DNA from 4 places in the Arthrobacter sp. Y3221114 genome. Region 3 is predicted to be linked to each of the others. Evidence: predicted binding sites of a transcription regulator. Region 3 holds the regulator's gene; each other region holds the start of a gene.
What was found. Region 3 encodes LexA, which represses DNA repair genes until DNA is damaged. Its sites were predicted from a motif close to TCGAACANNTGTTCGA; they were not measured.
Positions count from the first base shown of each region.

Region 1: AC5RV3_RS17015 (HNH endonuclease signature motif containing protein) is a predicted target of LexA. The motif match lies at 1,274-1,289, and genes of this name have one in related genera.
Region 2: AC5RV3_RS03370 (HNH endonuclease signature motif containing protein) is a predicted target of LexA. The motif match lies at 754-769, and genes of this name have one in related genera.
Region 4: uvrA (excinuclease ABC subunit UvrA) is a predicted target of LexA. The motif match lies at 1,469-1,484, and genes of this name have one in related genera.

Region 1 is NZ_JBNHHW010000009.1:107,099-109,296, forward strand. Features, by position in the region: gene asd (aspartate-semialdehyde dehydrogenase) at 1-912, shown strand, start outside; gene AC5RV3_RS17015 (HNH endonuclease signature motif containing protein) at 1,320-2,198, shown strand, end outside.
Region 2 is NZ_JBNHHW010000001.1:736,478-738,675, reverse strand. Features, by position in the region: gene AC5RV3_RS03375 (DUF4383 domain-containing protein) at 218-649, shown strand; gene AC5RV3_RS03370 (HNH endonuclease signature motif containing protein) at 800-2,198, shown strand, end outside.
Region 3 is NZ_JBNHHW010000007.1:36,925-39,122, forward strand. Features, by position in the region: gene AC5RV3_RS14690 (LysM peptidoglycan-binding domain-containing protein) at 1-144, opposite strand, end outside; gene lexA (transcriptional repressor LexA) at 443-1,192, shown strand; gene AC5RV3_RS14700 (ATP-dependent DNA helicase) at 1,297-2,198, opposite strand, start outside.
Region 4 is NZ_JBNHHW010000001.1:273,314-275,511, reverse strand. Features, by position in the region: gene uvrA (excinuclease ABC subunit UvrA) at 1-1,379, opposite strand, end outside; gene AC5RV3_RS01260 (GntR family transcriptional regulator) at 1,633-2,016, opposite strand; gene AC5RV3_RS01255 (MBL fold metallo-hydrolase) at 2,126-2,198, shown strand, end outside.

The DNA of each region.
Region 1 (2,198 bases), on a different contig from region 3:
GTGACCGCCCAGGGCGGCGACTACACCGCCGAGGTCTATCCGAAGCTGCGCGACGCCGGCTGGGACGGCCTGTGGATTGATGCGGCATCCACCCTGCGGATGCAGGACAGCTCCATCATTGTGCTGGATCCGGTGAACCGCGATGTGATCGACGCTGGTTTGGCGCGGGGCGTGAAGGAATTCATCGGCGGCAACTGCACCGTCTCCTGCATGCTCATGGGCCTGGGCGGCCTGTTCAAGAACGGCCTCGTCGAGTGGGGCACGTCCATGACCTACCAGGCGGCCTCCGGCGGCGGCGCCCGGCACATGCGCGAGCTGCTGAACCAGTTCGGCACGCTGAACGCCGCGGTGGCCGATGAACTGGCTCAGCCCTCCTCTGCCATCTTGGAAATCGACCGCAAGATCCTGGCCCAGCAGCGCAGCCCCGAACTGGATTCCTCCCAGTTCGGCGTTCCGCTGGCCGGTTCCGTTATCCCGTGGATCGACAAGGACCTGGGCAACGGGCAGTCCAAGGAAGAATGGAAAGCCCCGGCCGAGACCAACAAGATCCTGGGGCTGAGCGACGACAAGCGCATCCCGTTCGACGGCCTGTGTGTCCGCATCGGCGCCATGCGGTCGCACTCGCAGGCCCTGACCTTGAAGCTCACCGAGGACCTGCCGGTGGCCGAAATCGAACGGATCATTGACGCCGACAACGAGTGGTCCCGCGTGGTTCCCAACACCAAGGAAGCCACCATGGAACACCTGACGCCCGTGGCGGCCAGCGGCACGCTCGAGATCCCGGTAGGCCGTATCCGCAAGCTGGAAATGGGGCCCGAGTACATCAGCGCCTTCACCGTGGGCGACCAGCTCTTGTGGGGTGCCGCAGAACCGCTGCGCCGCATGCTGCGCATCGCCACCGGCAACCTCTAGAACCTGCTGCCGGCAGGAGTGCCGGCGAGGGCCTTTGAGCGCCCGGAGCCGCGGTGACGTGAGGCCGTGAGTCCGAACGTGTGAGAAGCCCGGTGCTGTGGAGCCCGGTACTTTGAAGCTTGGTGCCACGTGGAGCCCGCCCCTATGGGGCGGGCTCCTGCTGTCGGCTGGGATGATCTCTTCCTTCGGCACAGCGCCGCCCATGAAAGTCCTGCTACGCCGACCTTTCTCCTGAGCCCTCCGCATCACCGACACTGCACGCGACTTGTCCTCCACAGGCCTTAAACGGCTCCGCATCGAACCGTTCGCCTGGCGACTCTTCCTCCACAGGCAAGGGACGACGGCAGGTTATGCACTTTCGTCGAATGTCCGTTCTACCCCGGGCTTCGGCTGCGTAGCGTTGAAGTATGGCAGCGGAACCGTTGGACGAGGCGCAGGAGCCGGAGGAACACTCCGGCATTCCTGCCCTGCCCGACGACGGTACCGCCGACGACTTCGACAAGCCCCTGGGGCCGCCAGAGAACGTGATCTCCAGCTCTCCCGTCAGTGCCCCTTCGCCCGGTGGCTCAGGCCACGGTGCTGCCACGCACGGCGCCGCCGACGACGTTGAGGAACCCGTCTGCGCGGACACCGGGCGGCCGGGAACGGGCGACGCGGCGCTTACAAACTCTCCGGTCGCCGCCGCGGTTGCGGTACCGGATCGGCAGGGGTGGGCGGAGGATTGGCAGGAACTGGGACCGGCGGAACTGGCCGGCCTGCTCGCGGGCACCGACCCGGGAACCCTGGACGACTGGTCGACCCTCGACTACCTCCAGGCCGTGCGCAAACACGAGGCCTGGACCCAGTCCCGCCGGTTGCGGGCCGTGCACCGCCTGGCGGTGCTCCGCCCGGCCACCGGCGCCGACGCCGGGGCACCGGACGGGATTTGCCGGCACGCCGCCCACGAGCTCGCGCCCATCCTGGCCGTGCCCTGCCAACGCGCGGCAGCGGAACTGGCCGACGCCCACCAGATCGCCACCTGCCTGCCCGCCACCCTCGCCGCCCTCGACCACGGCGACCTCGACCTGGACCGCGCCACCGCCATCGCCCGCAAAGGCGCCGGCCTGCCGCCCGAGGTCTTGGCAGGGTACGAAGCCAAGGTCGTTCCCGGCGCCGGGACCATCACCCTCGAATCCGTCCAGGCCCGGGCCCGCACCGCCCGCGACCGGCTGCACCCCGAACCCCTCGAAACCCGGCACCAGGCAGCGATGGAACGCCGCACCGTCCAGTACCTGCCCCAGGACGAC
Region 2 (2,198 bases), on a different contig from region 3:
GGCGGAGCTTGGCTCTGTCCTCCGCTCGCCTCTGTCCTCCGCTCGGCTCTGCCCTCCGCGGCGCCCTCGGCACCGGGAAAACAGCTCCGGGACTGCACAGGTCGACAGCAGGGGGTTTGGCTAGCCACAGCACCGGTACGGCACCGGGCGACATAGCCGGAGTCTTGCCGCGCCACTAGGATGGGCGCCACGGCAGGCACCATGTGGGAGGAAACCTATGCAGTCCACACCAGTCCAGAAAGCCGCACGGATCTCAGCCATTGTTCTAGCCGTCCTGGCAGTCCTTGGCTTCATCCCCGGCATAACAGCCGACTACGACCAGCTCGGTATCACAGGAAACGGGCCGGACGCCCAGCTCTTCGGGCTGTTGGCCATCTCGGTTCTACACAACGTGTTGCTGCTGCTTTTCGCGGCCTTGCTCCTGGTTTCGGCAAGGCGGGCCGGTGCTTCCAAAGTCACGTTCATGGCACTGGGGCTGTTCAACCTGTTGGCCGCCCTGTACGGCCTGATCAACGCCCGATACGGATCGGAGACGTGGGTTCCGGCGGGGGTTAGCGACAACTGGTTCCATCTAGTGCTCGGCGCAGTGCTGTTCTTCCTCGGTCTGCTCAGGGGCCCGGTGGTGATCGGAAGGCCGAGGTCCGGGTAGCACCCGCCAATGTCATGGCGAGGTGCCTAACGGCCCGGCTGGTACAGCCCGCCCTACGACTCGTCCTCCACAAGCCCAGGACGGCCGGCGGCCATCCCCATACATCGAACTTTCGTTCTAGTCGGGGCCCGTGCTGCGTAGCGTTGAAGTATGGCAGCGGAACCGTTGGACGAGGCGCAGGAGCCGGAGGAAGTCTCCGGCATTCCTGCCTTGCCCGAGGACGGTGCCGCCGCGGTTTCGGTACCGGGCCGGCAGGGGTGGGCGGAGGATTGGCAGGAACTGGGTCCGGCGGAACTGGCCGGCCTGCTTGCGGGCACTGATCCGGCTACGTTAGACGACTGGTCGACCCTCGACTACCTCCAGGCTGTGCGCAAACACGAGGCCTGGACCCAGTCCCGCCGGTTGCGGGCCGTGCACCGCCTGGCGGTGCTCCGCCCGGCCACCGGCGCCGACGCCGGGGCACCGGACGGAATCTGCCGGCACGCCGCCCACGAGCTCGCGCCCATCCTGGCCGTGCCCCGCCAACGCGCGGCAGCGGAACTGGCCGACGCCCACCAGATCGCCACCTGCCTGCCCGCCACCCTCGCCGCCCTCGACCACGGCGACCTCGACCTGGACCGCGCCACCGCCATCGCCCGCAAAGGCGCCGACCTGCCGCCCGAGGTCTTGGCAGGGTACGAAGCCAAGGTCGTTCCCGGCGCCGGGACCATCACCCTCGAATCCGTCCAGGCCCGGGCCCGCACCGCCCGCGACCGGCTGCACCCCGAACCCCTCGAAACCCGGCACCAGGCAGCGATGGAACGCCGCACCGTCCAGTACCAGCCCCAGGACGACGGGATGGCCGAGCTCTACATCCGCACCAGCGCGGACAAGGCCCTGCTCGCCTACAACCTCATGCAGGCCCACGCCCGCAAACTGCAGACCGCCGACGAAACCCGCACCCTGGGCCAACTCCGCGCCGACGTCTTCACCGACATGCTTAGCCGATACCCCGACCACGCCTACCAGCCCGCCACCGACACCAAAACCACCGAAACCGCCAACGACGAAACAACCGCCAACCAAGAAGCAGCCGCCAACGGCGAAGCAGTCGCCAACCAAGCGGCAACCGGCCATGGCGAAAGAGCCGCCGACCAAGTGGCAAGCGATCCGGGACCAGCAACCGATTCCGGAACGGCAGCCGGATCGGCAACGGCAGCCGCAGCCGCAGGAACTGTACAGGGCACCACCAAAGAAACAGGCTCAGAGGTCCCGGCCGCCACCGAGACCGCGCCAGGCGCCGCCCGAGGGACCGCAGCCACCGGGACCGCAAGACAGCGGACCTGTACCTGCGGGGGCGGGAACGTGACCGCGTCCGTCGCCGTCACCGCGCCCCTTGCCACCTTGCTGCGGCTTTCCGAAGAACCTGGCGACCTCACCGGCTACGGGCCCATCCCGCCCGGAATGACCCGCGATCTCGCCGCGCTGGCCAAGTCCTGGGTGACCGTGCTCACCGACGATTACGGCCAAGCCATCGCCGCCGCCAAAGACCTGCGCCACCCGCCCGAAT
Region 3 (2,198 bases):
CGTGAAGAAACCGATCAAGGTCAGGGCGGCGGCCGCAGCGAGCATCAGCGGCAGGCCAATCAGCAACAAGCGGCCTCGGCGGGTCAGCCGGAGGTTGGTGCTGGTACGGACGCCGGCGGGCTGCGGTGCGAGCTGGGCGGACATGGTGTCACCTTTCCGATTTTCGATCTATTTCTGCTGGTTTCGATCGTTTGGCAACCGCATTCGAACGTATCTTCGAATGCGTCTTCTATAGTTTTAGCACTGGTGATCGAATATTGTCGAGACTCAGTCGAACAAGTGTTTGAAATTCACCACCGCCTCGCCTAGCGTTGTAAGCGTCAAGCGGCGGTAAGAGCAGTGCACCAGCCGCCACCGACAAAACAGCCAGACAACAACCCATGCGCGGTTCCGCTACCGCAGCGCCGGCGCATGGACCACTACGGGGAGACCGGGGCCGGATATGTCCGAAGAGAGCACCACCACTGCCGGAGCCAGGCGACGCGGCCGACCCGTCAAGGTGGGACGCAGCCTGACGCCGCGGCAGAAGAAGATCCTGGAGACGATCCAGCGCTCCGTCATGTCCCACGGATACCCTCCGTCGATGCGCGAAATCGGTGACACCGTCGGTTTGGCGAGCCTGTCCAGCGTCACGCACCAGCTGGCGCAACTCGAGAAGATGGGCTACATCAGGCGCGACCCCAAGCGTCCCCGTGCGATGGAAATCCTGACTCCGCTGACCCTCGAGCACGGCGGCGTGGAAATCGTCGGGGTCGATGAACCGCAGCAGCTGCGCAGCTCCAGCGGCGTTGCAGTATCCGAACTGACCACTTCGTCCGACACGGCGATGGTGCCGCTGGTGGGACGGATCGCGGCAGGCGGTCCTATCCTGGCTGACCAGGCGGTCGAGGACGTCATGCCCCTGCCGCGCCAACTGGTGGGACACGGCGAGTTGTTCATGCTCAGGGTTTCGGGCGATTCGATGATCGATGCGGCTATCTGTGACGGCGACTGGGTCGTGGTGCGCCAGCAGCACACGGCCGAGAACGGCGACATCGTGGCGGCGCTGCTCGACGACGAAGCAACGGTCAAGACCTTCCGGCAGCGCGACGGTCACACCTGGCTGCTGCCGCAGAACACCCAGTACGAACCGATTCTGGGAGACCACGCAACCATCATGGGCAAGGTTGTCTCGGTGATGCGGGCCCTCTGACCCGCCGCAGGCTCCTCAGACCCCTCTGCCGGTCACCGAGGGCCCGTTGCCCGTTCCCGGTTTGCGCGGGCGACCGCTCCGGCGTGGCTGCTGCCCCAGCCCGTTCAGGCAGCGGCTGCAGCCAGCCTCTCCAGGATCTGACGTGCCATGGCTCCGTCCTTGGTGCTCCAGAACGGCGGCAGGGCGCTGCGCAGGAAGCCCCCGTATCGTGCTGTCGCCAGCCGCGAGTCCAACACGGCCACTACTCCCCGGTCGTTGGAGGCGCGGATCAGCCTGCCTGCCCCCTGCGCCAGCCGCACGGCCGCGTGGGTCGCCGAAACCGTCATGAAACCGTTTCCCCCGGCCTGCGCCACGGACCGGGTTCGGGCAGTCGTTAGCGGGTCGTCCGGCCGGGGGAACGGAATCCGGTCGATGACCACGAGCCGGCACGCTGCACCGGGAACGTCGACGCCCTGCCAGAGCGTCATGGTGCCAAACAGGCATGCGTCCGGTTCCTCGGCGAATTGGCGGACCAGCGCCGCCATCGATGATTCTCCCTGGCACAGGATGGTCAGGTCGGTGCGCTCGCGCATTTCCGCTGCAGCTTCTTCTGCCGCACGCCGTGAGGAAAACAGGCCCAGGGCGCCGCCGCGCGAGGCCAGCAGGAGCCCCTCCAGTTCATCAAGCTGCTCGGGGCTGGTGCCCCGGCCCGGTTTGGGCAGATGTGACGCCACGTACAGCACGCCCTGCCGGGGGTAATCGAAGGGACTGCCCACATCAACGCTGGAATAGGCCGGCGCACCGGCTCCCAGCAGTCCGAGTGACCCGGCTACCGCGTCGAAGGTTCCCCCGACGGACAATGTTGCCGAGGTGAGCACCACCGTGTGTTCGTCGAACAGGCCTTCGCGCAGCCGGGACGCCACGGAGAGCGGCGCTATGTTCAGCGTCACCGGCTGGTCGTCGTTGGCGGCGTAGTCCCCGGTCTCGCCATAAGTACTGGGACGGGTCGCCCAGATGACCTCCCGGG
Region 4 (2,198 bases), on a different contig from region 3:
TGGGTTTCGCGGGCGGAGAGCTCCAGGCCGGCCAGGAACGAACTTGCCTCGCGCAGCGGCAGGGCGGACACTTCCGCGATGGACTTGCCGTTGATCAGCACGGACAGCGACGCGGGGTTCAGCCGCGCGCCGTTGCACTCCGGGCAAGGCACCTCGCGCATGTACTCCTTGTAACGGTCCCTCGCCCACTCGGACTCGGTTTCCTCATGCTTTCGGTGGATGTACTGGAATGCGCCTTCGAAACCGGTGCTGTATTTGCGCTCCCGGCCGAAGCGGTTGCGGTACTGCACCACGACCTTGAAGTCCTTGCCGTGCAGTACGGCTTCCCGAACCTTTTTCGGCAGGTTCTTCCACGGCTCGTCCATGGAGAACCCCAGTTCGTGGGAGAGCCCCTCGAGCAGCCGGGTCCAGTACTCCTGGGTGGCTTTGCCGAGTGACCACGGGGCGATGGCGCCTTCGGACAGGCTCCGGTCCGGATCCGGGACCACCAGGTCCACATCGACTTCGAGCTTGCTGCCGATACCGGTGCAGGCCGGACAGGCGCCGAACGGATTGTTGAACGAAAACGAGCGCGGTTCGATCTCGTCGATGGCGAGCGGGTGTTCGTTCGGGCAGGCCAGGTGTTCCGAGAAGGCCCGCGTACGGCCCGGCTCGTCCTCGGCAACATCCACGAAATCAGCCAGGACGCGGCCCTCCGCCAGCGCCAGGGCGGTCTCCACCGAATCGGTCAGACGCTGATGGATGCCTTCTTTGGCGACCAGCCGGTCCACCACCACCTCGATGGTGTGCTTGTACTGCTTCCCCAGCTTCGGCGGTTCGCTCAGCTGCACCAGCTTGCCGTCCACCTTGGCGCGGGAAAAGCCCTTGGTGCTGAGTTCCTTGAACAGGTCGACGAACTCGCCCTTGCGCCCGCGCACCACCGGAGCCAGGATCTGGAAGCGCGTCCCATCGGGAAGCTCCTGCAGCTGGTCCACGATTTGCTGCGGGGTCTGCTTCTCCACGGGCTCACCGCACTGGGGGCAGAAGGGGCGGCCGACGCGGGCCCACAGCAGGCGCAGGTAGTCGTAGATCTCGGTGATTGTTCCCACGGTAGAGCGCGGGTTGCGACTGGTGGATTTCTGGTCGATCGACACCGCCGGCGACAAGCCTTCGATGAAGTCCACATCGGGCTTGTCCACCTGCCCCAGGAACATCCGCGCGTAGGAGGAAAGCGATTCCACGTACCGGCGCTGGCCCTCGGCGAAGATCGTATCGAAAGCCAAAGACGACTTGCCGGAGCCGGACAGTCCCGTGAAGACGATCATGGCGTCGCGGGGCAGGTCCACGCTGACGTTCTGCAGATTATGCTCACGGGCGCCTTTGACTACCAGGCGGGACATGTCCGCGGAGCGGGAAACGGGGGTGGCGGACTCGGAATCGGTCGCCGGGACGGACGTTTCGCTTGCTTTTAGCACGTTATCTACTCTAATCGAAAGTTCGTTCGAACTTGTATTACATCGGTCACGGCCGGAGGGCTCTGCGGACAGCTGCTGTCCGCGATGGCACGCCCTGCCTCGGCTGCCGCCGGCACGACGGCGGTGCGCCGGGGGCCGCGGGCTCCCTCGGCGAGGCACCGGCCGCCTGCCGCGTCGCCTACTTGATGCCGTGGCGCTCCAACGCCGCCTTGGCGGCGGCGAGTGCTTCCTTGCCGCCGATGCCTTGGCCGTGAACGGCGCGGGCAAACGCTTCGGCGGCGTCACCCAGTTGTTGGCGAGCCTTGCCTGCTCCGGCGCTGACCACGGTACCCGCACGGCCGTGTGTTTCCACCCGGCCGGCAGTTTCGAGCTCCCGGTAGGCGCGCGCCACGGTATTCGGGACCACGCCCAAATGATCGGCCAGCCGCCTGACGGGCGGCAGCTTCGTGCCCACCGGCAGTTCCCCGGCGTCGGCAGCTTCAATGATCCGCAGCCTCAGCTGCTCGAAGAGCGGCACGGCGCTGTCGCGGTTCATCCGCCAGTCAAACTCGCTCGCTTCCATCGCCTGCGCCCACTCCCCGTCGTGTCCGCAGCATCCCGCTGCCTGTCCACTGCTACAACCAGAATGACATCTTGAGCCGTCGGGGTCGACTGTCGGTAGGCTGGGAAGCATGTTGCTTCACGAAGATCCTGCAGTCACGGTCCGCGGCATTTCCGTTTCCGAGATGGACAACAACGTCTATT